DNA from 3 places in the Arthrobacter sp. TJ-170 genome. Region 1 is predicted to be linked to each of the others. Evidence: riboswitches for the same ligand, from Rfam matches in the RefSeq annotation. Region 1 holds a riboswitch; each other region holds the start of a gene.
The links. Region 1 has a riboswitch for thiamine pyrophosphate ahead of thiC (phosphomethylpyrimidine synthase ThiC). Riboswitches for the same ligand answer to the same signal wherever they lie in the genome.
Positions count from the first base shown of each region.

Region 2: it holds a riboswitch for thiamine pyrophosphate, as region 1 does, so the genes downstream of both, AC4D1W_RS14305 (bifunctional hydroxymethylpyrimidine kinase/phosphomethylpyrimidine kinase) here and thiC (phosphomethylpyrimidine synthase ThiC) in region 1, are expected to answer to the same signal.
Region 3: it holds a riboswitch for thiamine pyrophosphate, as region 1 does, so the genes downstream of both, AC4D1W_RS09785 (ECF transporter S component) here and thiC (phosphomethylpyrimidine synthase ThiC) in region 1, are expected to answer to the same signal.

Region 1 is NZ_JBZCNL010000006.1:203,846-213,649, reverse strand. It holds gene uca (urea carboxylase) at 1-3,528, shown strand, start outside; gene atzF (allophanate hydrolase) at 3,525-5,288, shown strand; gene thiC (phosphomethylpyrimidine synthase ThiC) at 5,374-7,098, opposite strand; TPP riboswitch at 7,091-7,200, opposite strand; gene yicI (alpha-xylosidase) at 7,247-9,430, opposite strand; gene AC4D1W_RS12800 (LacI family DNA-binding transcriptional regulator) at 9,540-9,804, shown strand, end outside.
Region 2 is NZ_JBZCNL010000008.1:27,563-37,366, forward strand. It holds gene nadD (nicotinate-nucleotide adenylyltransferase) at 1-23, opposite strand, end outside; gene AC4D1W_RS14275 (hypothetical protein) at 80-319, opposite strand; gene AC4D1W_RS14280 (glutamate-5-semialdehyde dehydrogenase) at 470-1,807, opposite strand; gene proB (glutamate 5-kinase) at 1,850-2,998, opposite strand; gene obgE (GTPase ObgE) at 3,043-4,641, opposite strand; gene rpmA (50S ribosomal protein L27) at 4,773-5,033, opposite strand; gene rplU (50S ribosomal protein L21) at 5,090-5,398, opposite strand; gene AC4D1W_RS14305 (bifunctional hydroxymethylpyrimidine kinase/phosphomethylpyrimidine kinase) at 5,550-7,160, opposite strand; TPP riboswitch at 7,152-7,267, opposite strand; gene AC4D1W_RS14310 (Rne/Rng family ribonuclease) at 7,377-9,804, opposite strand, start outside.
Region 3 is NZ_JBZCNL010000004.1:229,442-239,245, reverse strand. It holds gene AC4D1W_RS09820 (Na+/H+ antiporter subunit A) at 1-2,961, shown strand, start outside; gene AC4D1W_RS09815 (Na(+)/H(+) antiporter subunit C) at 2,958-3,455, shown strand; gene AC4D1W_RS09810 (Na+/H+ antiporter subunit D) at 3,452-5,080, shown strand; gene AC4D1W_RS09805 (Na+/H+ antiporter subunit E) at 5,077-5,646, shown strand; gene AC4D1W_RS09800 (MrpF/PhaF family protein) at 5,643-5,900, shown strand; gene mnhG (monovalent cation/H(+) antiporter subunit G) at 5,908-6,291, shown strand; gene AC4D1W_RS09790 (DUF4235 domain-containing protein) at 6,295-6,555, opposite strand; TPP riboswitch at 6,669-6,784, shown strand; gene AC4D1W_RS09785 (ECF transporter S component) at 6,839-7,450, shown strand; gene AC4D1W_RS09780 (ABC transporter ATP-binding protein) at 7,452-8,945, shown strand; gene AC4D1W_RS09775 (energy-coupling factor transporter transmembrane component T family protein) at 8,942-9,739, shown strand.

The DNA.
Region 1 (9,804 bases):
TACCTTCGGGTGGACGCACTGCTGGCTGCCGCCGCTTCAACCGGGGCCGGCGCCATCCACCCCGGCTACGGCTTTCTCTCCGAGGATGCAGACTTCGCTGAGGCCGTGGAGCGCGCGGGCCTGGTCTTTGTGGGACCCACTGCTGAACAACTGCGAATTTTCGGCACCAAGCACACCGCGCGCGACGCCGCACGTGAGGCAGGCGTACCCATGATCGCCGGGTCCGGACTGCTGCCCGACGTCGATGCGGCCCTGACAGCCGGAGCAAACATCGGCTACCCGCTGATGCTCAAGGCAACCGGCGGCGGCGGCGGGATCGGAATGACAATCTGCCGCAACGAACACGAACTCGCCGAGAACTTCCCCCGCGTCGCCCGCATGGCCAGCGCCAGCTTCGGCACCGCAGGCATCTTCGCCGAACGCTACGTCGAGAACGCGCGGCACGTGGAGGTGCAGATCTTCGGTGACGGGAAAGGCCGGGTAGTCAGCCTGGGGGACCGTGACTGCTCCCTGCAGCGCAGGCACCAGAAGGTTCTGGAGGAAGCACCCGCACCCGATCTGGCGGATGATCTGCGCGAGGAACTGCATCGCAGCTCACGCGCGCTCTGCGCCTCCCTGAAGTACCGCTCCGCCGGAACTGTGGAATTCGTCTACGATCCGGTCCGCGGGGAAGCGTCCTTCCTGGAGGTCAACGCCCGGCTCCAGGTGGAGCACCCGGTCACCGAGGCCGTCACGGGAGTGGACCTCGTCGAATGGATGCTTCGCCTGGCCCAGGGCGGCGAGGACGCCGCCGCCGTCCTCGCAGACATGCCCGACAGTGTGCCCGTGTCCGGCGCAGCAGTCGAGGCTCGCCTCTACGCCGAGGATCCCGCCCGGGGTTTCCAGCCCAGCGCCGGAACCGTTACCAATGCCGTCTATCCCGACGCCTCAAGCGCTCGCGTTGATGCCTGGGTAGAGACGGGCAGCGAGGTCTCCACCAATTACGACCCCCTGCTGGCAAAGATCATTACAGCTGGAGCCAGCCGTGACGAGGCCTTCGACCGGCTGGCTGCGGCTCTGAGCGTGACACGCATTGACGGCATCGAAACCAACCTCGGCATGCTTCGCGCAGTCAGCGGCCTCGACGTCGTCCGCAGCGTCCTGCACTCGACGAGCACGCTCGACAGCGTCGGTGATCCCGAGCCCCGGATAACAGTGGAACGGCCCGGCCTGCAGACCACCGTCCAGGACTGGCCTGGACGCACCGGACTCTGGCAGGTGGGCGTCCCACCGAGCGGTCCCATGGATGACCTGTCCTTCCGCCTCGGCAACGTGGCGCTTGGCAATCCGGAAGGTACTGCGGGCCTGGAATTCACCATGGCAGGCCCCAGGCTGCACTTCACCCATAACACCACCGTGTGCGTGGTGGGTGCCGATGTCCTCGTTAGCGTGGACGGCAAAGCTGCACCCGCCTGGGAGCCGCTCACCGTACCGGCGGGCGGAACACTCGACGTCGGTACCGCCGACGGTGCCGGCCTCCGCGGGTACATCCTGTTCGAGGGAGGCCTGGACATCCCCGAATATCTCGGCAGCGCGTCCACGTTCACACTGGGACAGTTCGGCGGCCACGCCGGCAGGGCGCTGCGCACGGGCGACGTGCTCCGCGCGGTCCCGACCGAGCCGGTTGCCGGGGAGGTCGCGCGGCCGCACGGTCCGGTTCCACTCGATTCCCGCCCGGTCCTCACTACCGACTGGGAACTCACCGTGGTCGAGGGACCACACGGAGCCCCGGAGTTCTTCCAGCGCGAAGACATCGAGGAGCTTTACTCAGCCAAGTACGAGGTGCACTTCAACTCTGCCCGCACGGGCGTCCGGCTGATCGGACCGAAGCCGCGCTGGGCCCGGAACGACGGCGGCGAAGCGGGTCTCCATCCCTCCAATATCCACGACACCGCCTACTCGGTGGGAGCCCTGGACTTCACCGGTGACACCCCGATCCTGCTTGGGCCCGATGGGCCGAGTCTGGGCGGGTTCGTCTGCCCCGTCACCGTGGTGGCGGCAGACCGCTGGAAGCTCGGCCAACTACGGCCCGGCGACAGGGTCCGGTTTGTGCCCGTCCAGGTGAGTCAAACAGCCTCCATCAAGGATCTTGGACCCGGCCGGCAGCTGATCCTGCCCGGTGATGTGGCCTGGGCAACCAATGGGAACAGTGCCGCTACGGGACGGGGCGACGGCGACGACGGCGTACTCGGCCGGGTGCCGGAAAATACCGGACGGCCTGCAGTCACCTACCGTCGCTCCGGCGACGACAATCTCCTGGTCGAGTTCGGCGACATGGTCCTGGACCTCGGTCTGCGGGCACGTGTCCATGCCCTTCACCAGCACATCGCCGGGTTACAGCTGCCCGGCATCGTGGACCTGACTCCGGGTATCCGTTCCCTGCAGATCAAGGTTGATCCGTCCGTCCTGCCCACCCGCCGCTTGCTGGGCCTGGTGCAGGAAATTGAGCAGGCCCTGCCCGCGAGTTCGGAGCTGGTGGTGCCCAGCCGTTCGGTCCGCCTGCCATTGTCATGGGACGACCCAGCCACCCGCGAGGCGATCGAACGCTACATGGCCGGCGTTCGCGACGACGCCCCCTGGTGCCCGTGGAACATCGAGTTCATCCGGCGGATCAACGGGCTGGAGTCGGTGAATGAGGTGTTCGATACCGTCTTCAATGCCGAGTACCTGGTCCTCGGACTGGGTGATGTGTACCTCGGCGCACCCGTGGCCACACCGCTGGATCCGCGGCACCGCCTGGTGACCACGAAGTACAACCCGGCGCGGACCTGGACCCCCGAAAACGCAGTAGGAATCGGTGGCGCCTACATGTGCATCTACGGCATGGAAGGCCCCGGCGGCTACCAGTTCGTGGGACGCACCACCCAGGTGTGGTCCCGCTATGCCGATTCCGCGCCGTTCGAACCGGGTTCCCCCTGGCTGTTGCGATTTTTCGACCGCATCTCCTGGTATCCGGTAAGCCCTGAGGAGCTGCTGGACCTGCGCGCGGATATGGCAGCCGGCAGGGGAAGCGGCGTCGAGATAGAGGACGGCACCTTCTCCCTCGCCGAGCACGAGCTGTTCCTCGAGGAGAACCGCGCCTCCATCGCGGCGTTCCGTTCCCAGCAGGCGGCCGCGTTCGCAGGGGAACGGCAAGCCTGGGCCGATGCCGGCGAGTTCGACCGCGCAGACGCTGCCGCCGTCGTCGTACCCGCCACGGATGACGTGGTGGTTCCTGACGGGGGGTCCCTGGTCTCCGCGCCGTTCGCGGCGAGTGTATGGAAGGTGGATGTGGAAGTCGGCGAGCGGGTGGTCCGCGGCCAGACCCTGGTCTCCCTCGAGGCGATGAAGATGGAAACCGCACTGACCGCCCCTGACGACGGGGTGGTAGTCAGCGTCCTTTCCGCGGCGGGAGCGCAGGTAGTAGCCGGCGAGGCCGTGGTGGTCCTGGGCAGCGCTCAGGACGCCGACGTCGAAGGCGACAGGGAACTTGAAGGAGTAACAGCATGAGCGCCATAACAACCACGACGACGGCCGCCACCGAGCGGGTCCGCGCAGCTCTTGCCGCAGTGGAGGCCGTGCAGCGGCCCGAGATCTGGATTGCGCTACGGGACGGCGACGAGTTGCTGGCGGAGGCTGCCGCGGTCGACACGGCTGTGGCGGCCGGCGAGGAACTGCCTTTGGCGGGCCTGCTCCTGGCGGTGAAGAACAACGTGGACGTCCAGGGCATATCCACCACCGCGGCGTGCCCTGGTTTCGGCTACCTGCCCGAAGCCGATGCCCCCGCTGTAGCCCGGCTGAAGGCGGGAGGAGCGATCGTCCTCGGGGTCACCAACCTGGACCAGTTCGCCACCGGGCTTGTCGGCACACGGAGCCCGCACGGAGTCGTCCGCGATTCGCGGCGCCCGGACCGGATCTCCGGCGGTTCCAGTTCCGGTTCGGCAGTGGCTGTGGCACTGGGCCTGGCGGACATTGCGATCGGCACCGACACCGCCGGTTCCGGCCGGGTGCCCGCAGGGCTTCAGGGGATCGTGGGCATCAAGCCGACGTTGAATGTCGTCTCTACTGACGGCGTCGTACCGGCATGCCGTTCCTGGGACGCAGTCACGATCTTCGCGCGGGAACTGACCACCGCCGAACTGGCCATGGGCGTGATGGCAGGGAGTGCACGGCCCTGGCCGGCGGATATCCGGCTGGCAGCACCAAGCGCGCCGCGGGTTGCTTATCCGGCGCGGCTGCCGGAGCTGCCCGAGGCCTGGGCTGACGAGTTCGGGCGCCGGATCACCCGGCTTGAGGATGAGGGCGTGGTTGCCGAAGCGATCGAGTTCGACGTCTTCCTCGAAGCCGCGCGCCTGCTGTACGACGGCGGCCTGGTGGCCGAGCGGTATGCGGCCGTCGGTGAGTTCGTGAAAACGGCCTCGGGTCTATCCGGGAACCCGGAAGGTCTGGACCCAACCGTGGGCGGAATCATCGGCAGGGCCGGTGACGTGCCTGCCCACCGGTATGTCGCAGACACGGCAAGGCTGGAGAGGCTGAGGACGCAGGCGATGGAACTGCTCGACGGGTTCGATGCGCTGATTGTTCCCACGGCACCGTTCCACCCGACGCTGGCCGAGGTGGCCGCGGATCCCGTGGGGGTCAACTCGCGGATGGGGACGTATACGAACTTCTGCAACCTGTTCGATCTGTGTGCGGTCGCCGTGCCGGCCGGGGAGGTGGAAGGTTCCCAGTTCGGCCTGACGGTGGTGGGACGTACCTTTGACGACGCCGTGGTGGCGGACATCGCACGCAGGATCGAGGACACGCCGACTTCGCCGGCACTGTTCGCCGATGGTGCGGCGGTCCGTCTGACGGCACCCGGCACGCCTTGGCCCCTGGCTGCAGGAGCGACGGCGGTACCCCTCGTTGTGGTCGGTGCGCATCGCCTGGGCCAGCCGCTTGCACGGGAACTGGAAGCCCTCGGAGCGTTCTGGGATGGGCCCGTGCGAACCGCTGCCCGGTACCGGATGGTGTCCCTGGATACCCAGCCCCCGAAGCCGGGGGTTTACCGGTCGGAGGACGGAGCTGAGCTCGTCGGTGAGCGCTGGCTGCTCTCGGAGGCGGCGCTGGGCCGGTTCCTAGCGGCCCTGCCCGAGCCGATGCTGCTCGGTTCGGTGCGGCTGCAGGATGGTTCTTCCGCAGTTGGATTCGCCTGTGATGCGGTTGCCGCCGCTCAGGGCGCCGACATCACCCACCACGGAGACTGGCTGGCAGTGCGGCAGGAAGCCTAGTACTTCCGCAGATCCCAGGCGCCGTATCATGGAGCGGCCGGTTCCCCGAAGGGAACCGGCCGCCGTCGTCCGTTGAATGATGCTCCTATGAGTGAGGCAGGGCCGGAGCCGGGAGGTAGACCTTGCTGCCGGCGGCACGGAATTCGGCTGATTTGCCCGCCATGCCCGCTATGGCTTCCTGCGCGGACACTCCACCGAACTGGTCACGGATGTCCTGGGAGATGCGCATGGAGCAGAACTTCGGACCGCACATCGAGCAGAAGTGGGCGGTCTTCGCCGGCTCGGCGGGGAGCGTTTCATCGTGGAATTCCTCGGCGGTGTCCGGGTCGAGGGAAAGCGCGAACTGGTCGCGCCAGCGGAACTCGAACCGGGCCTTCGACAGCGCGTCGTCCCGCTCCGATGCGCCGGGATGGCCCTTGGCCAGGTCAGCGGCGTGGGCGGCGATCTTGTAGGTGATCACGCCGGTCTTCACGTCGTCCCTGTTGGGCAGGCCGAGGTGTTCCTTCGGGGTGACATAGCAGAGCATCGCCGTGCCGTAGCGGGCGATCTCGGTGGCCCCGATGGCTGAAGTGATGTGGTCGTAGCCGGGTGCGACGTCGGTGACCAGCGGGCCCAGCGTGTAGAACGGGGCGCCGTGGCATAGTTCCTGCTGTCGTTCCACGTTCTCCCGTACCAGCTGGAAAGGGATGTGGCCCGGGCCTTCGACCATCACCTGGACGTCGTACTTCCAGGCCCGCTCCGTCAATTCCGCGAGCGTGTCCAGCTCGGCGAACTGGGCGGCGTCATTCGCGTCGGCGATGGAACCGGGGCGCAGCCCGTCCCCGAGCGAAAACGCGACGTCATAGCGGGCGAAGATCTCGCACAGCTCGTCGAAGTGGGTGTACAGGAAGTTCTCGCGGTGATGGGCAAGGCACCAGCCGGCCATGATGGAGCCGCCGCGGGACACAATGCCGGTGACCTGCTCCGCAGTAAGCGGGACGTAGCGCAGCAGGACGCCGGCGTGGATGGTCATGTAGTCCACACCCTGCTCGCACTGCTCGATGACGGTGTCGCGGAAGATTTCCCAGGTCAGCTCATTGGCCTCGCCGTTGACCTTCTCCAGCGCCTGGTAGATCGGAACAGTGCCGATCGGCACGGGCGAGTTGCGGATGATCCATTCCCGGGTGGTGTGGATGTCGTCGCCGGTGGACAGGTCCATGACGGTGTCCGCTCCCCACCGGGTGGCCCACTGCATCTTGCTGACCTCCTCGGCGATGGAGCTGGTCACCGCGGAGTTGCCGATGTTGGCGTTGATCTTCACGAGGAACGCCTTGCCGATGATCATGGGCTCGGACTCGGGATGGTTGATGTTGTTCGGGATGATCGCCCGTCCGGCGGCAAGCTCGCTACGGACCAGTTCGACGTCGCAGTTCTCCCGCAGCGCGACGAACCGCATCTCCTCCGTGATGACGCCGTTCCGTGCGTAGTGCATCTGGGTCACCGTTTGGCCTTCACGGGAGCGCAGCGGTACCGATTGCTCACCCTGCCACTCCTGGGAGGCGCGGCCGCGACGCACTGCGGACTTGCCGTCGTCGTGCAGGTTTCTCTCCCTGCCGCGGTAGGGCTGTGCGTCACCGCGGCCCTGGATCCAGTGCCGCCGCAGCGGAGGCAGGCCGCGGACCGGGTCGCTGCCCGGGCCTGCCGTGCGGTACACGCGCAGAGGCGGGTTCGCGGTCCCGTCGGGGGAGGGGGAGAGGCTTATCTCGGTGACTGGAACAGCGAGATCGTGTTCCAGATCGCGGACATAGGCGATCGAATGTGAATTACTCAAGGTTCCTACTTCCTTCGCCGGAATTACCCGGACAGGTTCGACGGTCGCAGGCTGCATCAGCCCGATCTCAGCCCCTGCAATGGGGCACCCGTGTGGATGCTGTAGACCCTAGCACCCGACCTGCGGAAAGAAAGGATTCTCCTTTCCCTTACGAACCCACGACGACGGCGCTCACCTCGCCCCGCGCAACTGCCACCTCGTAGGAGGTCAAGGAACCGTCGGGGGAAGGCACCTGAACAGTGCTCCGATGCCCCTCCCCAACTGCGAACGCCCTGAACTCGACGTTGCTTGCCCAGTTGTAGTCCGGCCGGGTTGAGACCGTGCCCATCGGCAGCACCGTTCCGGGCCGAACGAATACCGGAGCCTCCAGAACCGGAAAGAACCGGCTGTGCCACCGAGGACCCTCCAGGGTTTCGCCGGTTTCGAGGTGGGTCCACGTTCCCTCGGGGAGGTAGAAGGAGTGCTCGCCGTCGGCCTCCAGCACCGGCGCAACCAGGAGGCTGCTTCCGAGCATGTACTGCCGGTCCAGGTGGGCGCATCCCGGATCGTCAGGGAATTCAAGGAACATCGGGCGCATCAGCGGGGTGCCCGATGAGTACGCCTCTTCCGCGGCACCGGCCAGGTAGGGCATCAGGCGCATCTTCAGTTCCGTGAAATGGCGCAGCACGTCCACCGACTCTTCATCGACCAGCCAGGGCACCCGGTAGGAGTTGGATCCGTGCAGGCGCGAGTGCGAGGACAGCAGCCCGAACGCTATCCATCGCTTGAAGATCTCCGGCTGCGGGGTGCCCTCGAATCCGCCGATGTCATGGCTCCAGAACGCGAAGCCCGAGGACGCGAGGGACAACCCGCCGCGCAGGGATTCGGACATTGCGGCGAACGTGGATTCACAGTCCCCGCCCCAGTGCACGGGAAGTTTCTGTCCGCCCGTGGTCGCGGACCTGGCAAACAGGACCGCTTCGCCGACACCCAGCTCCTTCTCGAGGAGCTCGAACACCGCTTCGTTGTACAGCTGCGTGTAGTAGTTGTGCATCCGCTGCGGATCCGAGCCGTCATGCCAGACGACGTCGGTGGGGATGCGCTCGCCGAAGTCGGTCTTGAAGGAGTCAACTCCCTGCCCGAGCAGCACCCGCAGCTTGTCCTGGTACCAGAGGACTGCATCGGGATTGGTGAAGTCCACCAGGGCCATGCCGGCCTGCCAGAGATCCCACTGCCACACCGACCCGTCAGCCCTGCGCACCAGGTAGCCGAGCTCCTGCCCCTCCCGGAACAGGTGGGAACGCTGCGCAATGTACGGATTGATCCACACGCAGACTTTCAGGCCGCGTTCGTGCAGCCGCCGCAGCATGCCCTCCGGATCGGGGAAGGTGGCCGGGTCCCAGACGAAGTCGCTCCAGTGGAACGCCCGCATCCAGTGGCAGTCGAAATGGAAGACGGAGAGCGGCAGGTTCCGCTCGGCCATCCCGTCGATGAAGGACATCACGGTCTTCTCGTCATAGTCCGTGGTGAACGAGGTGGAAAGCCACAAACCGTAGGACCACGCGGGGATACGTGCGGGCCTGCCGGTCAGCTCGGTGTACCGGCGCAGAATCTTCTTCGGGGAGGGCCCGTAAATAACGAAGTACTGGAGTTTCTGGCCCTCAACGCTGAACTGCGCCCGTGAGACGACCTCGGACCCGATTTCGAACGAGACGCGCTCCGGGTGGTTCACGAACACCCCGTACCCGGAGTTGGTCAGGAAGAACGGCACGTTCTTGTAGGCGAGGTCGCTCGAAGTTCCACCGTCCTCATTCCACACATCCACCGACTGGCCGTTCTTCACGAACGCCCCGAAGCGCTCGCCGAGGCCATACACATTGGTACCGACGCCGAGGGCGAGCTGCTCGTGCACAAAGAAGCGTCCGGCGTCGTCGGTAATGAAACCGACGCTGCGCGGCACCGAACTGGTCAGGTGCCTGCCCTCACCGGTGAAGTCAACCGTCCAGTCGCCGGTGAGACTGACAGACGCGGTCAGCGCGCCCGAGGTGAGGGTCGCGTGTGTTTCACCGACCGACACGTCGACGGCGGGGTGCGCTTCCTGTACATCGAACCGGGGACCGGGGTCGAGTGTCCCCTGGAAGTGCTCGATGGTCACGCCGATGACGCCCTCAAGCGGTGACGTGAAGGAAACCGTTAGTTGCGGGCAGTTCAACGCATCGCCGCGCGCATTGATCTGCCGGGTCGGTGCATAGACTTCCAGGCCCGAATCGGTGGCAACGACGTCGGAAATGTCCCGCGGGTGCAGGGCCGTCAGCCCCTTGCGGTACATCCAGTAACCGTCAGTGAATTTCATGCTGTTCCTCTATTTCGTGCGTGAAAGTGTGCGGGTGAGTGTCGAAGCGCTTCTGCACTCACACGTTGGTTTCCTCGATGGATAGGGATCGAACGGTGTCGAAGATAGGATGGGAGCTGTGGCCACCATGAATGACGTCGCCCGGGAAGCCGGAGTATCGCTGAGCACCGTCTCCTATGTGCTGAGCGGCAAACGGACCATCTCGGAGGAGACACGGCTGGCCGTCCAGAACGCCATCCGGAAGCTGAACTACAGCCCGCACTCCGGAGCGCGGGCGCTCGCTTCCAACCGGTCCAACGTGCTGGGGCTGATGGCACCGCTGCGCGCTGACGTGAACGTCAGCGTCATCATGCAGTTCGTCGCCGCTGTTGTCA
Region 2 (9,804 bases), on a different contig from region 1:
CGGGCTGAACCGCCGGAGCTCAAAGCGCTCAGGTGAATCCCCTGCTCGGTAATGGACTTGGGAGGAGCGCTCAAGGAGATCAGAGCCGGGAAGCTTCGCCGTGATCGTGCTTGTTCGGGTGCTGACGATGCGGATCCGCGTGCTCCGGAACCGCCTCATGGCGGTGCCCCAAACTGGTGAACGCGATGGTGGCGAACATCAGCACCAGCAGTGCTCCCATGATGAGGGCACCGTACGCAATGGCAGGCATAGGGAGCTCAGCGTGGTGTTCAGCAGCTTCGCCTGCAACCACTGCAACGTTGAGGATCTGGGTCAGCATTCTTCTCCCCTTGGGAACGAGGTGTCCGCACGCCGGCCGGGCACGGATCGAGGCGTAATTCAGTACAGTTTCCGTACTATCCTACGCGCTAACGGCATACCGCTCGAACTGCGCGTCAGGCGCAGCGCGCCCGAGCCGCCCGTCAGCGACTTACCGCCGAATTTGCCCGTCGCCCTGGATGATCCACTTCGTGGTGGTGAGTTCGCGCAGACCCATCGGGCCGCGCGCGTGCATCTTCTGCGTGGAGATACCCACCTCCGCACCCAGGCCCAGTTCGCCGCCGTCCGTGAAGCGGGTGGAGGCGTTCACAATGACCGCGGCTGAATCCACACCGGCGATGAACTGTTCGGATCGTGCCAAATTATTGGTGATGATTGCTTCAGTGTGACCGGTGCTCCAGGTCCTGATGTGTTCCAGGGCTTCGTCCACCGTGTCCACCATGGCCACCGCAATATCCAGGTCCATGTACTCACGTGCCCAGTCGTCGTCGTTCGCCGGCTCCGCCGTGACGCCCTCCGGAAGGATGGCCTGGACCCGGCTGTCCGCGTGGATCCGGACGCCGGCCCGGGACAGTGCTTCCAGGACGGCGGGGGCTGCCTTGGCCTCTCTGTGGACAAGAAGGGTTTCAACCGTGTTGCACACGCTGGGCCGCTGGGTCTTCGCATTGAGCAGGATGTCAACAGCCATCTCCTCGTCCGCGCTCTCGTCGAGGTAGATATGGACGTTGCCCTCGCCGGTCTCGATGACGGGCACCGCGGCATTCTTGACGACGGTCTGGATGAGGTCGTGGCCGCCGCGGGGAATGAGGACATCCACCCGGCCGCGGGCCTTCATCAGGACGTTGGCTCCCTCGCGGCCGAACTCGTCGACGGTCTGTACGGCGTCGGCCGGCAAACCAGTGCGGTCGAGGGAGTCGCGGATGATGCCAAGCAGCGCGGCATTGGTATGCGCGGCTGCGCTTCCCCCGCGGAGGATGACGGCGTTGCCGCTCTTGAGCGCGAGGCCGGCGATGTCCACCGTGACGTTGGGACGCGCCTCATAGATGGCCGCGACCACGCCGAGGGGGACGTGCACTTGCCGGAGGCGGACGCCGTTGGGCAGCGTCTGGCCCCGTTCTACCGTTCCCACCGGATCGGGCAGCCCCGCAAGGTTCTCGAGCGCTTCAGCCAGCCCGGCGATGCGCTCTTCGCTCAGGCTGAGCCGGTCCAGCAGCGCCTTGGACGTGCCGTTGGCGCGCCCGGCCTCGAGGTCCTGCTGGTTGGCACGCAGGATCACGGCCTGTTTGGCAACCAGTGCCTCGCCGATCGCCACGAGCGCCTTGTCTTTATGGGAGCGATTGGCCCGGGCAATGATCCGGGAGGCGGTGCGGGCACGGTCCGCGATGGCGTGCACAGCCTGCTCGACGTTCACCGGTGTGGCCGGCTGCTCGCCGTCTGCAGGGTCGGTGGTGGTCTGGTGGGCAGTCTGCTGTGTAGTCACGTCAGTCATCCCTCCAGTCTAACGAGGGCGTCCACACAACCCCAGCCGGGGTCAGTCAGAGGTGACGGCGTTCAGGACCACCAGGTCATTGACGTGAACCACCGAGCGCTCGTATTCGCGGCCGAGCTCCCTTGAGAGCTCGCCGGTGGACCTGCCCAGCATCCGGGGCAGTTCGAATGAGCTGTAGTTCACGAGCCCCCGGGCGATCACCGTGCCTGCGCGGTCCACCATCTCGACCGGGTCGCCGGCCTCGAACTCGCCGCCGACTGACACGATCCCTGCCGGCAGGAGCGAACGCCGCCGCTGCCCCACAGCCTTCGCCGCGCCGTCGTCGAGAGTCAGCGTGCCCTGAATGCGGGCCAGATGAGCCAGCCACAGCAGACGGATCGGCTGGCGGCGGCCGTTCGTGGTGAACCAGGTGCCGACGTCCTCACCCGCGAGGGCGCGTCGCGCGTTCTCCGTAGAAGTGACCAGAGCGGGAATGCCGGAGGAAGCAGCGATGGTCGCGGCTTCAACTTTCGTAACCATGCCGCCGGTTCCGACGCCGGCCTTCCCCGTCCGGCCGATGCTCACGCCCTCAAGGTCCTCGGGTCCGCGGACTTCCGGGATGCGCTTTGCTCCCGCCTTGGGCGGACCGTCGTACAGGGAGTCGACGTCGGAGAGCAGGACGAGCGCGTCGGCCTTCACCAGGTGCGCCACCAGGGCGGCGAGGCGGTCATTGTCGCCGAAGCGGATTTCGGAGCTGGCTACCGTGTCGTTCTCGTTGACAATCGGGACCACACCGAAGTTCAGCAGCCGTTCCATTGCACGGTGGGCATTTGCGTAGTGGCTTCGCCGCATCAGGTCATCGAGGGTTAGCAGAACCTGGCTGACCGTGACGCCGTGAGCACCGAACGCGTGGGTGTAGCGGGCCATAAGCAGCCCCTGTCCCACGCTGGCAGCTGCCTGCTGGGACGAGAGCTGGTTGGGCCGCCGCGCAAGGCCCAGCGGAGCCAGGCCGGCTGCGATCGCGCCGGAAGAAACGAGGATGACCTCGGTGCCTTCGTTGTGGCGGGCAGCCAGCACATCGGATAGAGCGAATAGCGCTTCGTCGGAGAGTCCTCCGGAGAGTGACGTGAGAGAGGACGAACCTACCTTGACAACAATTCTCTTGGCTTTCGCCAGTCCGGAACGGGTCTTGAGTGGGCGCTTTACGGTCATCTATTCCTTCTGTCGGTTTCTATTGTCTAAGGTCAGGCGGTGTGTCAGGCTCCGTCGTCAGGGTCGCCATCAGCGCCGCCGTCACTACCCGCGGGCTTGGGGCCGGAGTTCTTGTAGTTGACAGACTCAGTCCAGATGCCGGCCTTCCTCTCCGCCTCGAGCTCAGCGCGCGCGGCAGCCCGGGCGTCCTTACGGGTCTGGTGATCCTCACGCTTCTGGTCACGTGTGGGACGCACAAACTCCGCGAGACGGATGTCGGTGCCGCGGGGTGATGCCAAAAGTTCAGCACCCCCCATCATGGTGGGCTCCCAGTCAAAGACGACGCCGTCGCCTTCGCCGATCACCACGGTGTCGCCGGGCTTGGCACCGCTCTTAAAGAGCTGTTCCTCAACACCCAACTTAGCGAGCCGATCGGCAAGGTAGCCAACGGCCTCGTCATTTGTGAAGTCGGTCTGCTTGACCCAGCGCTCAGGCTTCTCTCCCAGGACACGGAAGAGCGGTTCGAGGTTCTTTTCCTCTCGCCGGATCACGAATCCCTTTTCGTTGACTGCACGGGGGCGGAGGACCGCGGGCGTGACAACCGGCGGCGCGGACTCGAGCTTCACACGGGCATCGCGCACAATCTCGGCCATGGCGAATCCGAGCTGCCGGAGCCCTTCATGGCTCGCAGCGGACACCTCGAACACCCGGTACCCGCGGGATTCGAGTTCAGGGCGCACAAACTCGGCCATGTCGCGACCGTCAGGCACGTCGACCTTGTTCAGAGCCACGAGGCGGGGACGCTGGTTGAGGGGCACAACCTCGCCGCCGGGACCGGCGTAACTCATATCGACGGCGTAGCGATCAAGTTCACTTTCGATGATCTCGAGATCCCGCAGGGGGTCCCTGTCAGTCTCAAGCGCGGCGCAGTCCAGCACGTGCACGAGGGCGGCGCAACGCTCGACGTGGCGGAGGAAGTCGTGTCCCAGACCCCTGCCTTCGCTTGCTCCCTCGATGAGTCCGGGAACATCGGCGATGGTGAAGCGGACGTCGCCGGCCTCCACGACGCCCAGGTTCGGGCGAAGGGTAGTGAAGGGGTAATCCGCGATCTTCGGCCGGGCAGCGGACATGGCAGCGATCAGGCTGGACTTGCCCGCCGACGGGAATCCGACAAGTGCGATGTCAGCGATCGACTTCAGTTCCAGGACGACGTCACGGGCATCACCCGGAATGCCCAGGAGTGCAAAACCGGGGGCCTTGCGCTTCTGCGACGACAGCGACGAGTTGCCCAGGCCGCCCTGTCCCCCGGCTGCGGCGACGAACTCGGTCCCCTCGCCGACCAGGTCAGCGAGCACCTCGCCGTCACGCGTCTTGACGACCGTGCCGTCCGGAACGGGAAGGATAAGCGTTTCGCCCTTACGGCCCTCACGCCAGTCGCCCATACCGTTTCCACCGTTGGTGGCGTGCCGGTGCGGGGCGTGGTGATAGTCCAGGAGGGTGGTTGTCTGCGGGTCGACGCGCAGGATGACGGCTCCGCCGTCACCGCCGTTTCCGCCGTCGGGCCCGCCCAGCGGCTTGAATTTTTCCCGCTTGACCGAGACGCACCCGTGTCCGCCGGTGCCGCCCGAGACGTGCAGAACTACCCGGTCAACGAAGCTTGCCACGGTGTACTCCTCTTGAGAATCTCACATCAATGCCGATTTTATCCGGCTTAAAAGAAAGTGGGGTGAGCCGGTCTGGCTCACCCCACCCTAGTGCTTTTGTATAACGCTGCTATGGTGTGCGGTTGCGAGTACTACTCGGCAGCCGCACCCACGATGTTCACAACACGACGCCCGCGGCGGGTGCCAAATTCAACGGCACCGGCTTCCAGCGCGAAAAGCGTGTCATCGCCGCCACGGCCAACGTTGGCGCCGGGGTGGAAGTGGGTTCCGCGCTGGCGGACGATGATTTCGCCTGCCTTGACGACCTGTCCGCCGAAGCGCTTCACGCCGAGGTACTGGGCGTTGGAGTCGCGACCGTTGCGAGTGGAACTCGCACCCTTCTTATGTGCCATCTGTTATGCCTGCCTTTTTCTGAAACAGAATCTATGGATCGAGTAACCGGTGAGGGCTACTTGATGCCCGTGATCTTGACCTTGGTGAGCTCTGAACGGTGACCCTGGCGCTTCTTGTATCCGGTCTTGTTCTTGAACTTCTGGATAACAATCTTCGGGCCCCGAAGATTCTCAACGATTTCGGCAGTGACAGTTACCTTTGCCAGGTCCTGTGCTGCTGAAGTCACCTTGTCGCCGTCTACCAGAAGGAGAGCAGGCAGCTGGAAGCTGCTGCCGGCCTCACCGGGGACGCGGTCAAGGGTAACGAGGTCTCCCACGGAAACCTTTTCTTGGCGGCCGCCTGCGCGGACAATCGCGTACACCACTTGGGAACTCACTTCTCTCGACGATCTAACTGTTTGCATACTGTTCCGGGACCATACGCTGTTGATAGCGCAGCCGGAGGGGTGCTTGTGCACTCACGGCACAGTCACGCCCCAAAATAGTCATACGAGGGCGCAGCACCGAAGATCAAGATTACGGCAATTTCGCGGATTCCCGCAAATCAAGGCGAGTCGGCGCGTCGAAGAACTCATGCTCGTACCAGGCCGAGGCTTCGAAAGCGTCGATCATCGCCGCTTTGTCTGCGGTCGATGCACGGGCGAAAGCGGCGTCTGCGAAGGCAATCGCACGCGCAGTGGCCTCAGCGAACGCGGGATCGGCGTACGTCCGAATCCATTCAGCGTAGGGGTGCTCCGTACTGGCTCCCGAGTCGCTCCACTGTGCGTGGAGGGCGGTGCCGACGTGCGCGTAGAGCCAGAAGCACGGCAGTACCGCCGCCACGAGGACCGCGTAGCCGGCGTTGGCGGAGGCTGCCAAAAGGTGGTCCACGTACGCTTTGGTCACCGGACCCTGCTTCGTCGGCAATTCCCGCCCGGAGAGCCACGTCCGATGGAGTTCGGACTCCACCTCAAGGCAGTTCAGCGCGGAGCCTGCCCAGAAGAGCTGTTCAGCTTCGGTGGGTGCAAGGGAGCTGGCCCTGGAGAGCACGCGGGAGTAATCCCTCAGGTAAAGAGCATCCTGTGCCAGGTAGTAGGCGAATTGATCGTCGGGCAGGGTCCCGTCCCCGAGAGCACTCACGAAGCCCAGCGTGTCGATTGCTGAACGATGGCGGGAAGTGAGCTCCCACACCTGCTCACTGAAGGGGCGCGTGTCCTGCGCGGTCCCCGGAGTGTTCGAAGTCCGGGCCGGCACGAACTCGTGGAAGTGGTGGATCGGCCCGTTGCCCTCCCCTACGTTGAGTTCATCCGCGCGTTCGAGCGCGCCCCGAAGCCATCTCTTCACGATGAGCAGTGACTGGTGCCAGTCCCGGGTTTGCACCTGGACTGTAGCCAGTGCCGCGGACAGCGAGCAGCCGGTGCCGTGCGTGTTCCGCGTGTTGATGCGGGTGCCGCCCACCACAGTGACGGTGCTGCCGTCGGCGGACGGGCCAACGAGCGCATCGGGGCACGCCGAGTCGCCAGACTCATCCCCCGCCCCGCTCTCGAGGTGACCTCCCTTGACCAGCACCGAGGTGCCTGCGGACGCTGCGAGGCGTTTACCCTGCTCCAGGGCAGCTTCCCAGCTCGCGGCAACCGGCTCGTTCAGCAGGACTGCGAGCTCGGGCAGGTTGGGAGTCACGAGGTCCGCCAGCGGCACCAGGGCGCGCAGCTCGTCTTCGGCATCCGGAGCCAGAAGCCGGTCCCCGCTCGTTGCCACCATGACCGGGTCGAGGACGACGACGGCGCCGGACGCCCGCGGCAGCCACCGGCGAACCGTCCGGATGGTCTCCACGTCACCGAGCATGCCGATCTTCACCGCGTCGATGGCAACATCGTCGCTGACAGCGGTCAGCTGCTCTTCCAGGAAGGCCGGCGGCGGGGTGTGCACGCTGCGCACTCCCCGGGTGTTCTGGGCGACGAGTGAGGTAACAACGGCCATGCCGTACCCGCCCTGCGCGCCAATGCTTTTCAGGTCCGCCTGAATGCCGGCGCCTCCGGTGGGGTCAGTACCGGCTATGCTCAGCACGCGCGGAATGATCCGCACCCGAGCTACCGCCGACAATGGTTCGTTGTGTTCTACAGGTTCCACGAGCGTGCGAATACTCATCCGCGACATCCCTCCGCTAGGCCAAAGGCCGCCTGTCCGGCGGCCATCTCTAGATCAGGTTCAACGCGTTTCATCTCAGCCCGGACCGGGCACCGCGTGTCACTACGTCCCAGCCTACCCTGCGGTGCGGGCGCGGGTCATGGAAGACCACAGGCATAACGAAACACGCCGCTCCCTGGTGGGGGGAACGGCGTGTTCTGCGCATTAGAGGAAGACCTAGAGCTCTGAGGCGGGGACTCCGACTCCGAGGATCATCGGCTCTTCCGACTGCTGTGTCTTCGGTGCAGGCTTCCCGGCCCGCGCAACGTACTGCGTTCCGGTTGACGGCGCGCTGGCCTCACCGGCGGCTCTTTCGATCGTGGCGTTCGCGGCCGAGCCCTGCGCGCTGCTGGCAGCACGGTGCCGCCGGGCACGACGCCCGGACGAGGGCGCCGCACCGTCCGCTGCGGCGACGTTCTGCTTCGCCGCGTCCGGACCGGAGGTAGCTTCCCTTACGGGATCGACGGGCACGCCGTCGACCTTCACAGGCTCCTCCGGGGCCGGAGCGGCGGGCTCAGTCTCATCGCCGGCCGGGAAGCGGTCGAAGGCCTCCGTCAGGCTTTCCAGAGTCAGCCGCGGCTCCGGTCGAATCGAAACGGGTGCGTTTTCCGCGCGCGGCAGGACCACCTGCTCGCCGTTAATCGTCAACACCGCGCCGGGCGCCAGCGCTTCACCCATCGGGTGGTTCTCGAGCTCGTGATCGTGCTCATGCGCGGCGTGGGTAGCGGCGGCAATATTCGCGAGGGCTGCCCGGGCAGCTTCAGCGCGGGCCTGGCGTTCAGCGTCGTCGGGCTTCTGTTCCGGCGCGGGAACGTGTTCCTCCACCGGCTGGCTCTTCGCCCGCCGCTTGCGCTCGCTGCGGGACATCTTCTCCTGCCGCAGGTGCTGCTGGTGGTTCTCCGGCGAAACGACGTGCCTGCGGTGCTCCACCGGCTCCTCGTGGGTGACGACGCCGCGACCGCCACAGTGCTCGCAATTCTCGCCGAACACCTCAAGCAAGCCGGTTCCCATGCGCTTACGCGTCATCTGGACAAGGCCGAGCGAGGTGACCTCGGCGACCTGGTGCTTGGTGCGGTCACGTCCCAGGCACTCCACGAGCCGCCGCAACACGAGGTCGCGGTTCGCTTCGAGCACCATGTCGATGAAGTCGATGACAATGATGCCGCCGATGTCCCGCAACCGAAGCTGCCGGACAACTTCCTCGGCTGCTTCGAGGTTGTTCTTGGTGACGGTTTCCTCAAGGTTGCCGCCGCTGCCGGTGAATTTGCCCGTGTTCACGTCTACCACGGTCATGGCTTCGGTCCGGTCGATCACCAGTGAGCCGCCCGAAGGCAGGAACACCTTGCGGTCCAACGCCTTGTGGATCTGTTCATCGATGCGCCGTGCAGCGAAGATGTCCTCGTCCTTGGTCCACTTCTCAAGCCTGCCCACGAGGTCGGGAGCAACGTACATGACGTACGCCTCGATGGTGTCCCATGCCTCCTCGCCGGAAACGATCAGCTTGGAGAAGTCCTCGTTGAAGACGTCCCTGACCACCTTGATGGTGAGGTCCGGCTCTCCGTAGAGGAGTTCCGGAGCGAGGGTCTTGGTCGACTTCGCCTTGCCCTCGATCGTTTCCCACTGCGAGCGAAGGCGGTTGATGTCGTGGGTCAGTTCCTCTTCGCTGGCACCCTCGGCCGCCGTGCGCACGATGACCCCGGCGTTCTCGGGCAGGCGGTCCTTGAGGATCCGCTTGAGCCGGTTGCGTTCGACGTCGGGAAGCTTCCGGGAGATGCCGGTCATCGAACCGCCCGGCACGTACACCAGGTAGCGCCCGGGCAGTGAGATCTGGCTGGTCAGGCGTGCGCCCTTGTGGCCCACCGGGTCCTTGGTGACCTGTACCAGCACCGAGTCGCCCGACTTCAGCGCAAGTTCGATGCGCCGCGGCTGGCCGTCCAGGCCTGCTGCGTCCCAATTGACCTCGCCGGCGTACAACACGGCATTGCGTCCGCGCCCGATATCGATGAACGCTGCCTCCATGCTGGGCAGGACGTTCTGCACCTTGCCGAGGTATACGTTGCCGATCAGCGAATCCTGCTGGGTCTTGGACACGAAGTGCTCAGCGAGGACACCGTCCTCCATGACGCCGATCTGGATCCTGTCGTCGCGCTGCCGGACCACCATCTGGCGGTCGACGGACTCGCGGCGGGCAAGGAACTCCGCTTCGGTGATGACATGACGACGCCTGCCCGAATCCCGTGACTCACGACGACGCTGCTTCTTGGCTTCGAGGCGCGTGGAGCCCTTCACGCTGGTGACGCGGTCCGACGGCGCTTCCTGGCTCTGCCGGGGCGCGCGGACCCGAGTGATGGTGTTTGGCGGATCATCGTCCGAGCCGCCGGTCAGTTCAAGGTCCTCTTCACCGCGGCGGCGACGGCGGCGACGGCGGGAGGTCACCGACTCGCTCTCCTCGTCGGATTCGGCGGGACCCTGCGTCCGCGGCTCGGACTCTGCGCCTTCGCCCTCAGCGGACCGGTTGCGGCTCCGGCTGCGCCGATTCCGACGACGCCCGCGTCCACCGTCGTCGTCACCTTCGGTTTCATCTTCCGGCTCGGCCTCGGGGGTG
Region 3 (9,804 bases), on a different contig from region 1:
TCCGCAGTAGCGCCACTGATCTTCCGCCTGATGGGGCGCTCGGCGTTCTATGTCCTAGCCGCCGTACCTGCGGCCGGGTTCGTCTGGCTCCTCGCCACCTTCGCTGACTACACCGGAGCAGCACAGGTCAGCGCCAGCGGCCAACCCAACGCGCCGCCGTCCGTCGTCGTTCCCTGGATTCCGCAGCTGCAGCTGGAACTGGCCTTCCGCATGGACGCACTGTCGGCCGTGCTCAGCATTCTTGTTCTCGGCGTCGGATCCCTCGTGCTCTTCTATTGCGCGCGCTACTTCAAACAGGATGACGCCGACATCGGCCCCTTCGGCGCCCAGTTGCTGGCGTTCGCCGGCGCGATGTTCGGTCTCGTCATCGCCGATGACCTCATCCTCCTCTTCATCTTCTGGGAACTGACAACGGTTCTGTCCTATCTGCTGATCGGCTACTCCCGGCACCGCCTTTCGGCCAGACGGGCAGCGCTGCAGGCACTCATCGTGACGACGCTCGGCGGCCTGATCATGCTCGTGGGCCTGATCATCCTGGGACAGTCGGCCGAAACCTACCGCCTGTCGGACATCCTCGCCCGTGCCGAAACCCTCACCGGCCCGGCAATCGAGACGGCGATCGTTTTGATCCTCGTCGGCGCCATCTCCAAGTCCGCGCTCGTGCCCTTCCACTTCTGGCTCCCCAGCGCCATGGCAGCCCCGACGCCGGTGAGCGCCTACCTGCATGCCGCCGCCATGGTGAAGGCCGGCATCTACCTCATTGCGCGCTTTGCCCCCGGGTTCTCCGAGAACCTGCTGTGGTCCCCGGTTGTCCTCGGCCTCGGGCTCGCGACCATGATCTTCGGCGGATGGCGCGCACTTCGCCAGCATGACCTGAAGCTACTCCTCGCGTATGGCACGGTGAGCCAGCTCGGTTTCCTGACCATCGTGGTCGGCCAGGGAGGGCAGGAGGCGGCGCTCGCCGGGCTGGGTCTCCTCCTCGCGCACGGGTTTTTCAAGGCGACCCTCTTCCTGGTGGTCGGTATCATCGACCACCAGTCGGGCACGCGCGACATCCGGAAGCTTTGCGGAGTCGGTCGGTCCGCGCCCGTGCTGGCCTCCGTCGCCGTCATCGCTGCGGCCTCCATGGCAGGCATACCGCCCCTCCTGGGTTTTGTGGCAAAGGAGTCGGTGCTCGAAGCCTTCATCCACCAAGCGCAGGAAGGTGTGCTGGGCGTGGTGGCTCTCGTGGGAATCATCCTTGGCTCCATGCTGACCCTGGCCTACAGCGCCCGTTTCATCTGGGGCGGTTTCGCGCGGAAATCCGCCACACCGACCCCTTTCGAACGCGTCGAGCCGTCCTTCCTTTTCGCCCCGGCGCTGCTTGCCGTTGCTTCCGTTGTATTCGGTGTGCTGCCCGCTCCGCTGGACGCGGCGATCCAGCCGTACGTGCGTACCTTCCCGGCCGCGGAAGAGACGCCGCACCTGCTGCTGTGGCACGGAGTCACCCCAGCGTTGTTCCTGTCCCTGCTCTCGATCGCGGGCGGCCTCGCGCTGTTCCTGATGCGAGACCGTTTCGAGCGGATTCAGGCCCGGATCGCCCCGGACATCGACGCGGAACGGAACTACAAGAGCGTCATCGGCGTGCTCGACGACGTAGCAGTCTGGCTCACTGGCCGTACACAGCGCGGTTCACTCGCGTTCTACCTGTTCATCATCCTGTCGATGGCGATCATCGCTCCGCTCTCGGCACTGATCATCTTCGACGCACCGCTCCCACGGGCCTGGCGCCTGGCCGATTCCCCCGCCCAGCTCATTGCCGGCGTCGCGGTCCTTCTTGGCCTGGTCGCGGCACTGCGCGCCACCAAGCGCTTCATGGCCGTCCTCATGGTCGGAATCACCGGTTACGGGATGGCGCTGATCTTCGCGCTGCATGGCGCCCCCGACCTCGCGCTGACCCAGCTGCTGATCGAGACCATCGTGCTGGTCGCATTCGTACTCGCGCTGCGGTCCCTCCCGGCACGTCTGCGGCAACGGGAACCGGGAGTCCAGCACCGGCTGCTCCGGGCGGTGCTGGGTATTTCCTTCGGTGTGGTCATGGTTACCATCGCCATGTCTGCGATGGCGTCGCGGGTTGCGGACCCCATCTCGCTGAGCTTCCCGTCGCTGGCGTACGACGACGGCGGCGGCGCCAACATCGTCAATGTCACGTTGGTGGACATCCGGGCCTGGGACACCTTCGGCGAGATCAGCGTCCTCGCAATCGCGGCAACAGGCGTGGCAAGCCTGATCTTCATCCGCGGCCGCGGCGACGGACGGGTGCGCGCTGAGGGAGTGGAGAGCGGAACCGTCGGGCGAAACAGGGAACCGTTCGATGCGTACGGCCGGGAGGCCGCAGCGCTCGAGCTGGCCAAGAAGTTCGCAAGTTCCGTCAACGATGCCTGGCTTGTGGCAGGTCGGACGCTGGCCCCTGAACGCCGCTCGATCATCTTCGAGGTGATTACCCGGCTGTTGTTCCACTCAATCATCGTCTTCTCGATCTACCTCCTGCTCGCAGGCCACAATGCGCCCGGTGGCGGATTCGCCGGCGGACTCATGGCCGGACTGGCACTGACCATCCGCTACCTGGCAGGCGGTCGCTTCGAACTCGCTGAAGCAACTCCTATCAGCGCAGGGTTGTTACTGGGCAGCGGACTGGCCACGGCTGCACTCACGGCCATCGTGCCGCTGTTCCTCGGCGGCGCGGTGTTCCAGAGCGCAATCATCGAGCTGACGTGGCCAGTCTTCGGGGACATAAAGTTCGTGACCTCGACAATGTTCGACATCGGCGTCTACCTGGTTGTGGTCGGTCTGGTGCTCGACGTGCTGCGCAGCCTCGGATCTGAGATCGACGAACGCAGCGAGGAAGCAACGGCAACCATGGACGCCGGGCCCCGAGCGCCGGAGACACCCCGGGAACCGGAAGAAGAGGTGGTTCCGTGAGCGTCAACATCACGCTGCTCGTCGTCATGGGCGGATTCTTCGCCGCGGGCATCTACCTGCTCCTGGAGCGTAGCCTGACCCGCGTTCTGCTGGGCCTGATCCTGCTTGCCAACGGGGCGAACATGCTGCTTCTGGCCGCGGGTGGGCCAGGGGGCAGGGCCCCGCTCTACGCATCCGATATCCCCGCTGAGGACTACAGCGATCCGCTTCCCCAGGCGCTGATCCTCACGGCTATCGTCATTTCCTTCGCCGTGACTGCCTTCGTGCTCGGCATCATCTACCGGTCGTGGATTCTCGGACGGCAGGACGAAGTCCAGGATGACATCGAAGACCGGCGGGTGGCGTCCCAGAGCAGCTTCGATGCTGAGGATGACGCGGACATACCCATCGAAACAACGGAGTTCACGCCGGTCGAGGAGGCCGAGGAAGCGCCGGGCGCCCAGCGGACGGCAACCGGCAGAAGACCGGGCAAACCGCGGACGGAGGGGCGATGAACATCGTGAACCTGGCACCTCTGGCGGTAGTGCTGCCCTTCTTCGGTGCAGCGCTGGCCTTCGTACTCATCCGTCGTTCCAGGGCGCAGCGCACGGTCAGCATCACGACACTCTGTGTGACACTGCTGATCGAAATTTTCCTTCTCGTTGATACCAGCGGGAGGGGCACAACGGCGGTCTTCGTCGGCAACTGGGCCGCGCCGTTCGGCATCACGATGGTAGTGGACCAATTTTCTGCCCTGATGCTGGTCGTTTCCTCGGCGGTGAGCCTCGCCGTCCTGATCTACGCCACGGGGCAGGGCATGACCGACGGCGATAAGGACGCCCCGGTCTCGATCTTTCACCCCACCTACCTCATTCTGGTGGCCGGAGTCTCGAACGCGTTCCTTGCCGGTGACCTGTTCAACCTGTATGTAGGGTTCGAAATCCTGCTCACGGCGAGCTATGTGCTCATGACCCTTGGCGGCACCACGCCGAGGATCCGCGCGGGCGTAACCTACGTCGTCGTGAGCGTCGTTTCGTCGCTGCTGTTCCTGATCAGCATCGGCATGATCTATGCGGCCACGGGCACAATTAACATGGCCGACCTGGCGTTGAAGCTCGCGGATATCGACCATGCAACGCAGATGGTCCTGCATCTGATGCTCCTGGTCGCGTTCGGCATCAAGGCTGCGGTCTTCCCGCTGGCCTTCTGGCTGCCCGACTCCTATCCGACCGCGCCCGCCCCGGTGACTGCCGTGTTTGCGGGCCTGTTGACCAAGGTCGGCGTCTACGCGATGGTGCGGACCGAAACTCTCCTGTTTCCCGGAGACCGCATCAACACGCTGCTTATGGTGGTAGCGATGCTCACTATGATTGTGGGCATCCTGGGTGCCCTCGCGCAGTCGGATATCAAACGTATGCTCTCCTTCACCTTGATCAGCCACATCGGTTACATGATCTTCGGGCTCGCGGTATCAACGGTGATCGGCCTCGGCGCCGCGGTGTACTACGTTGCCCACCACATCATCGTGCAGACCAGCCTGTTCCTCGTGACCGGGCTGATCGAGCGACGCGGGGGAACGGCCAACATGGACCGCCTCGGCGGCCTTGCGAAGCTCTCCCCGTTCCTGGCACTGCTGTTTTTCATACCGGGCATGAACCTTGCGGGCATCCCGCCGTTCTCCGGATTCCTCGGGAAGCTGGGACTGCTTAAGGCGGGCGTGGAGCTGGGGACACCCCTGGCGTACGTGCTGGTCGGGGCAAGCGTACTGACGAGCCTCCTCACCCTGCTGGCGGTTGCACGTGTGTGGAACCGGGCATTCTGGCGCCAGCCGGAGGACGCCACACACCCGGACCCGATTCTGCTGATGACGTCGCCCGACGGCTCCGCCGTAACCACCTCGCGGAGGGTCTCCGGGCACAGTACCGGAAAGTTCGCGGGCAGGAACCCCGTGAACCTGCTCCCGCGGTCGATGGTCGGAGCCACCACCGGCCTGGTGTTGCTGGGCGTCAGCCTGACAATTATGGGAGGACCGCTTTTCGCCCTGAGCGAACAGGCCGCACAACAAATGCTTGAGCGAACCCCCTACATCGACGCTGTACTCGGCGACGGTGCTACCGAAGCGGCAGGTGCCACGCCATGACCAGACAACGAATCCCGTTCCGGGTCGAACTGCCGCTGCTGATCTGGCTCGTTCTTGTCTGGGGGGCGCTCTGGCAGGACTTCAGCCCGGGCAACCTGATCTTCGGTGCCATCATCGCGTTCGCCGTGGCAAACCTGCTCTACCTGCCGCCGGTCGAGCTCAGTGGACGCTTCAATGTGTTCTACGCTGCCGGTTTCGCCGTGCGCTTTGTGTACGAGCTGGTGCTGGCCAGCTTCCAGGTGTTCTGGCTGGCCCTCACCCATGGCCCGCGGCTGAAGAACGCTGTGGTTGCGGTACGCCTGCGCAGCCCATCCGACCTCCTGGTCACGGCCACCGGACACGCCATCTCATTGATTCCGGGGTCTCTCGTGATCGAAGTGGACCGCTCCACTTCCACCCTCTACCTGCACTGCCTGAATGTCGCCGGCCCCGATGACGCAGAAAAGGTGCGCCGGAATGTCCGGCGCACCGAGGAGTGGCTGATCCGTGTGATGGGAACCAGGGAGGACCTGGCACTGCTGCTCACCGCCGCCCCTCATCACCTCGAGGAAAGGGGACGCCCATGACCGTCATGCTCGGCGTCATCGCTGCGGTTCTCGGCGTCTCGGCCGTTTGCGCCATCTACCGGGCGGCTCGCGGACCGACGATTCTGGACCGTGTCATTGCCGTAGACGTACTGCTGGCCATCGTCGGCGGGGCGTTGGCCGCGGACATGGTGTTCAACGGCCACACCAACACTCTGGTAATCCTGGTGGCCACCTCCCTCATCGGGTTCATCGCCTCGGTGGCAGTTGCCCGATTCGTCATCGAAAGGAAGTGAGCCGCCGATGGATGCTGCCCTGGATATCCTTACCGCGGTCCTGCTCCTTGGCGGGGCGCTCATGTCGCTGGCGGCCGCCGTCGGGCTTATGCGGTTTCCGGACCTGCTGAGCCGCATGCATGCGGCAACAAAGCCGCAGGTTCTTGGGCTGCTGTTGTTTCTGCTGGCAATTGCAGTGGAGCAGCGCTCGTGGGCGGTTGTGCCCGTACTGATTGTCTGCTGGGTTTTCCAGCTGCTCACGGCGCCGGTCTCGGCGCACATGGTAGGGCGCGCCGGCTACCGCACCAGGCACCTGCGGAAGGACCTGCTCAGCATGGACGAGCTGGACGAGGTCGTGGAACACGCGGCCACCCGGCGCCGTGAGGCGGGCGACCGCGCGTCCGACGACTGACGCTTACGTGATGTGGCGTGTGTTCTCGTAGCGGCGGATGGCGCGCTGCGTGGTGCGGTTGGTGAGCACGCGGATGGTGGTGCTGACCGTACCGGATATCACGGCGAACACGAGCGCTGACCGCAGGCTGTTCTCCAGACCTTCAGTGTCTTTCGGCGGTTCGTTTCCGGTCACCCGCTTCCAGATGAAGTCCACCACCTGCGTGCCTACGAGGCCCGCCACAAGGCCCAGTCCAACACCCATCAGTTTGAAGATCGTATTCATGGTGCCTCCTTCAGTCGGCTTAGCTTTGGTCCCAGCCTAGCGTTATCGGGACCATCGATGGACGACCACGACGCCGGTACCACGGCCGGCGGGTGTACAGTTGGTATCGCTCAAAACAACGACAGGGGAGCGCAGCCACGCATGTGGTGGGCGCTGAGAGTGCGGACCACCGCAGACCCTCGAACCTGATCCGGTTAGTACCGGCGAAGGGAGTCGAGTTCTCAGGGCGACCGGCGCCCTGCCGGAAGGCCTTCCCCTCCTGTACCCAGGAGGATCAACAATCATGACTGCAACACAGAGTCCTACACCGTCCACATCCCGCCGCCGCTACGAATGGCGCGTCGTCGACATTGTGGTCGCCTCAGTCATCTCCGTGGCCGTAGGCGTCATCTTCTTTGCCTGGTCGGCCGGTTACAGCGGTATTGCCGCCGTGACCGCTGCGTACCCGCCGCTGGCCGGACTGTACTCCGGCGGCTGGCTCATCGCCGGTGTGCTCGGCGGGCTCATCATCCGCAAGCCCGGTGCCGCGATCTACTGCGAGGTACTGGCAGCGGCCGTGTCGGCGCTGATCGGCACGCAGTTCGGTATGGCCGTACTCCTCTCCGGTCTGGTGCAGGGCATCGGCGCTGAGCTGGTGTTCGCATTGTTCCTCTACCGGCGCTGGAACATCGGTGTGGCCATCCTCGCGGGCCTCAGCGCAGGTCTTGCCCTCGCGGTGAGCGAGAACATCATGTACAACGTCGAGTGGGCCATGGAATACAAGCTGATGTACGGAGTCTTCGCTGCCGTTTCGGGTGTGGTGCTCGCCGGTGTGCTGCCGTGGCTCGCCACCCGTGGGCTCGCGAAGACCGGTGCGCTGTCATCCTTCGCCGCGGGCCGCACGGCCGACGTTTAGCATGAGCACGACGGGGGTGTCCGCCCCGGCCTCGATCACGGCGCAGGGGTGGGGGTGGCGCCACCCCGGCCGGGTGCGCTGGGCGGTCCGGGATATCGACCTGACCATCGAGGCGGGCCAGCGCGTGCTGCTCCTCGGTGCGTCCGGCGCGGGGAAGTCCACGCTGCTGCATGGACTGGCAGGGGTGGTGGGTGACCAGGACGAGGGCGAGCAGGCCGGCGAACTCACGGTCGACGGCGTCAGCCCGGCTGCTGCACGCGGCCGTTCCGGCCTGGTCCTCCAGGATCCGGACACCCAGCTGGTGCTGGCCCGGGTGGGTGACGAGGTAGCGTTCGGTGCCGAGAACCTGGCCGTGCCCCGCGCCGAGATCTGGCCGCGCGTGCATCGGGCCCTCGACGACGTCGGCCTCGACGTTGCGTTGAATCATCCCACCACGGCGCTCTCCGGCGGCCAGAAGCAGCGGCTGGCCCTGGCGGCGGTCCTCGCGATGCAGCCGGGGCTGCTGCTCCTCGACGAGCCGACCGCCAACCTTGACCCCGCAGGGGTGATCGAGGTGAGGGACGCCGTCGTCCGCGTGCTCGACCGGACTTCAGCCACACTCGTGGTGGTGGAGCACCGGGTCGAGGTGTGGGCCGATGTGGTGGACCGCGTGGTGGTGCTCGACTCCGACGGCGGCATCCTCGCCGACGGTGAACCGGACGCAGTGCTCCGGCACGGGTCAACGCGTTCGCGGCTCATCGAAGCCGGCGTCTGGGTGCCGGGCTACCGGCCGGAAACGCCCGCCGTCGAAACCTCGGCCGGACCGGACCTGCTGCAGGCGGCCGGGCTGGCCGTCGCGCGGTCAAAGCGTGGACGGGCAGTGCTCGACGACGTTGACCTCACCCTCCGGACGGGAGAGGCGGTCAGCGTGCTCGGACCGAACGGAGCCGGAAAGTCAACGCTCGCGCTCACCATCGCCGGACTGCTCAGGCCGCGCGGCGGAACACTCACCGCTCTTGAACCGCTCGCCCGCGGAGCCGGGACCAAGCCGTCGGAGTGGAAATCCGCCGAACTGGTGAGCCGGATCGGTACGGTTTTTCAGGAGCCCGAGCACCAGTTCCTGACCAATACGGTACTCGAGGAGCTTGAATTCGGTCCACGCCGGGTGGCCCGCTCCGACGAAGCGGAAATTCGACGCCGTATTGACCCCATCGCGGAGCGGCTACGCCTGACCGGGCTCCTGAAAGCGAATCCCTACACTCTCTCCGGAGGCGAAAAGCGGCGCCTGTCCGTTGCGACAATGCTCGCCACCAACCCGGACATCCTGATCCTGGACGAACCGACGTTCGGCCAGGACGCCAATACCTGGGCTGAGCTGGTTGCCCTGCTCGCCGAACTCATTCACGGGGGGACCTGCGTGGTCTCGGTAACCCATGACCGTGAGTACACGGCTGCGCTCGGGAGCCGGGTGGTGGCCGTCGACGGAACCTCCGCAACGCTGGAGGTGGTGGCGTGAGCGCCGACGTATTGAACCCTGAGATCACCGGCCGGGTGCTCCCGAGGGCCAATCCGCTCTCGAAGCTCTTCGCCGCGGTGGTGATCACCGTGGTGGTGATGCTCAGCGTGGACTGGGTGAGTGCCGGCGTCGTTCTCGGCAGTGAACTGCTGCTGCTGCCACTGCTGGGAATCAGCGTGCGCAGGCTTTTGCTGCGGACGTGGCCCTTTGTTGTCGCGGCGATCGTCGCGGCGTACGGCACAGCATTGCTCGCGGAGAAGACCGGGCGGGTTCTCTTCGAACTGGGGCCCGTGCTGTTCACCGAGGATTCGGTCAACGCCGGAATGGCCATTGGACTGCGTGGGCTCGCGATCGCGCTTCCCGGGCTCTTTCTGCTCGCCAGTACGGACCCGACGGACCTCGCTGACGCGCTGGCCCAGCGGTTGAAGGCCCCGCACCGGTTTGTGCTGGGAGCGCTCGCGGGAATGCGGCTGGTGGGGCTCCTCTTCGAGGAGTGGCGGACGCTCGGCCTCGCCCGGCGTGCGCGCGGCGTGAGCCATGAGGGAAACCCGGCTGCACGCTTCGGGAACTTTCTCGGGCAGGCGTTCGGGCTCATGGTCCAGGCCATCCGGAGGGCCACCAGATTGGCGGTGGCCATGGAGGCGCGTGGCTTCGGGGCCGGTCCGCGCACGTGGGCCCGGGAGAGCACGTTCAGCCGCGTCGACGCCGTCGTCGTTCTGGCGGGCCTGCTGATCGCAGGGCTCGCCGTGACCGCCGCGGTATATGCGGGAACCTGGAACTTCATCCTCGGTTAGCAAGCCCTGTTCGTAACCCGCTTCGGAGGTGCATCATGAAGAGAACCGGTGCGGGATGCGGCAGG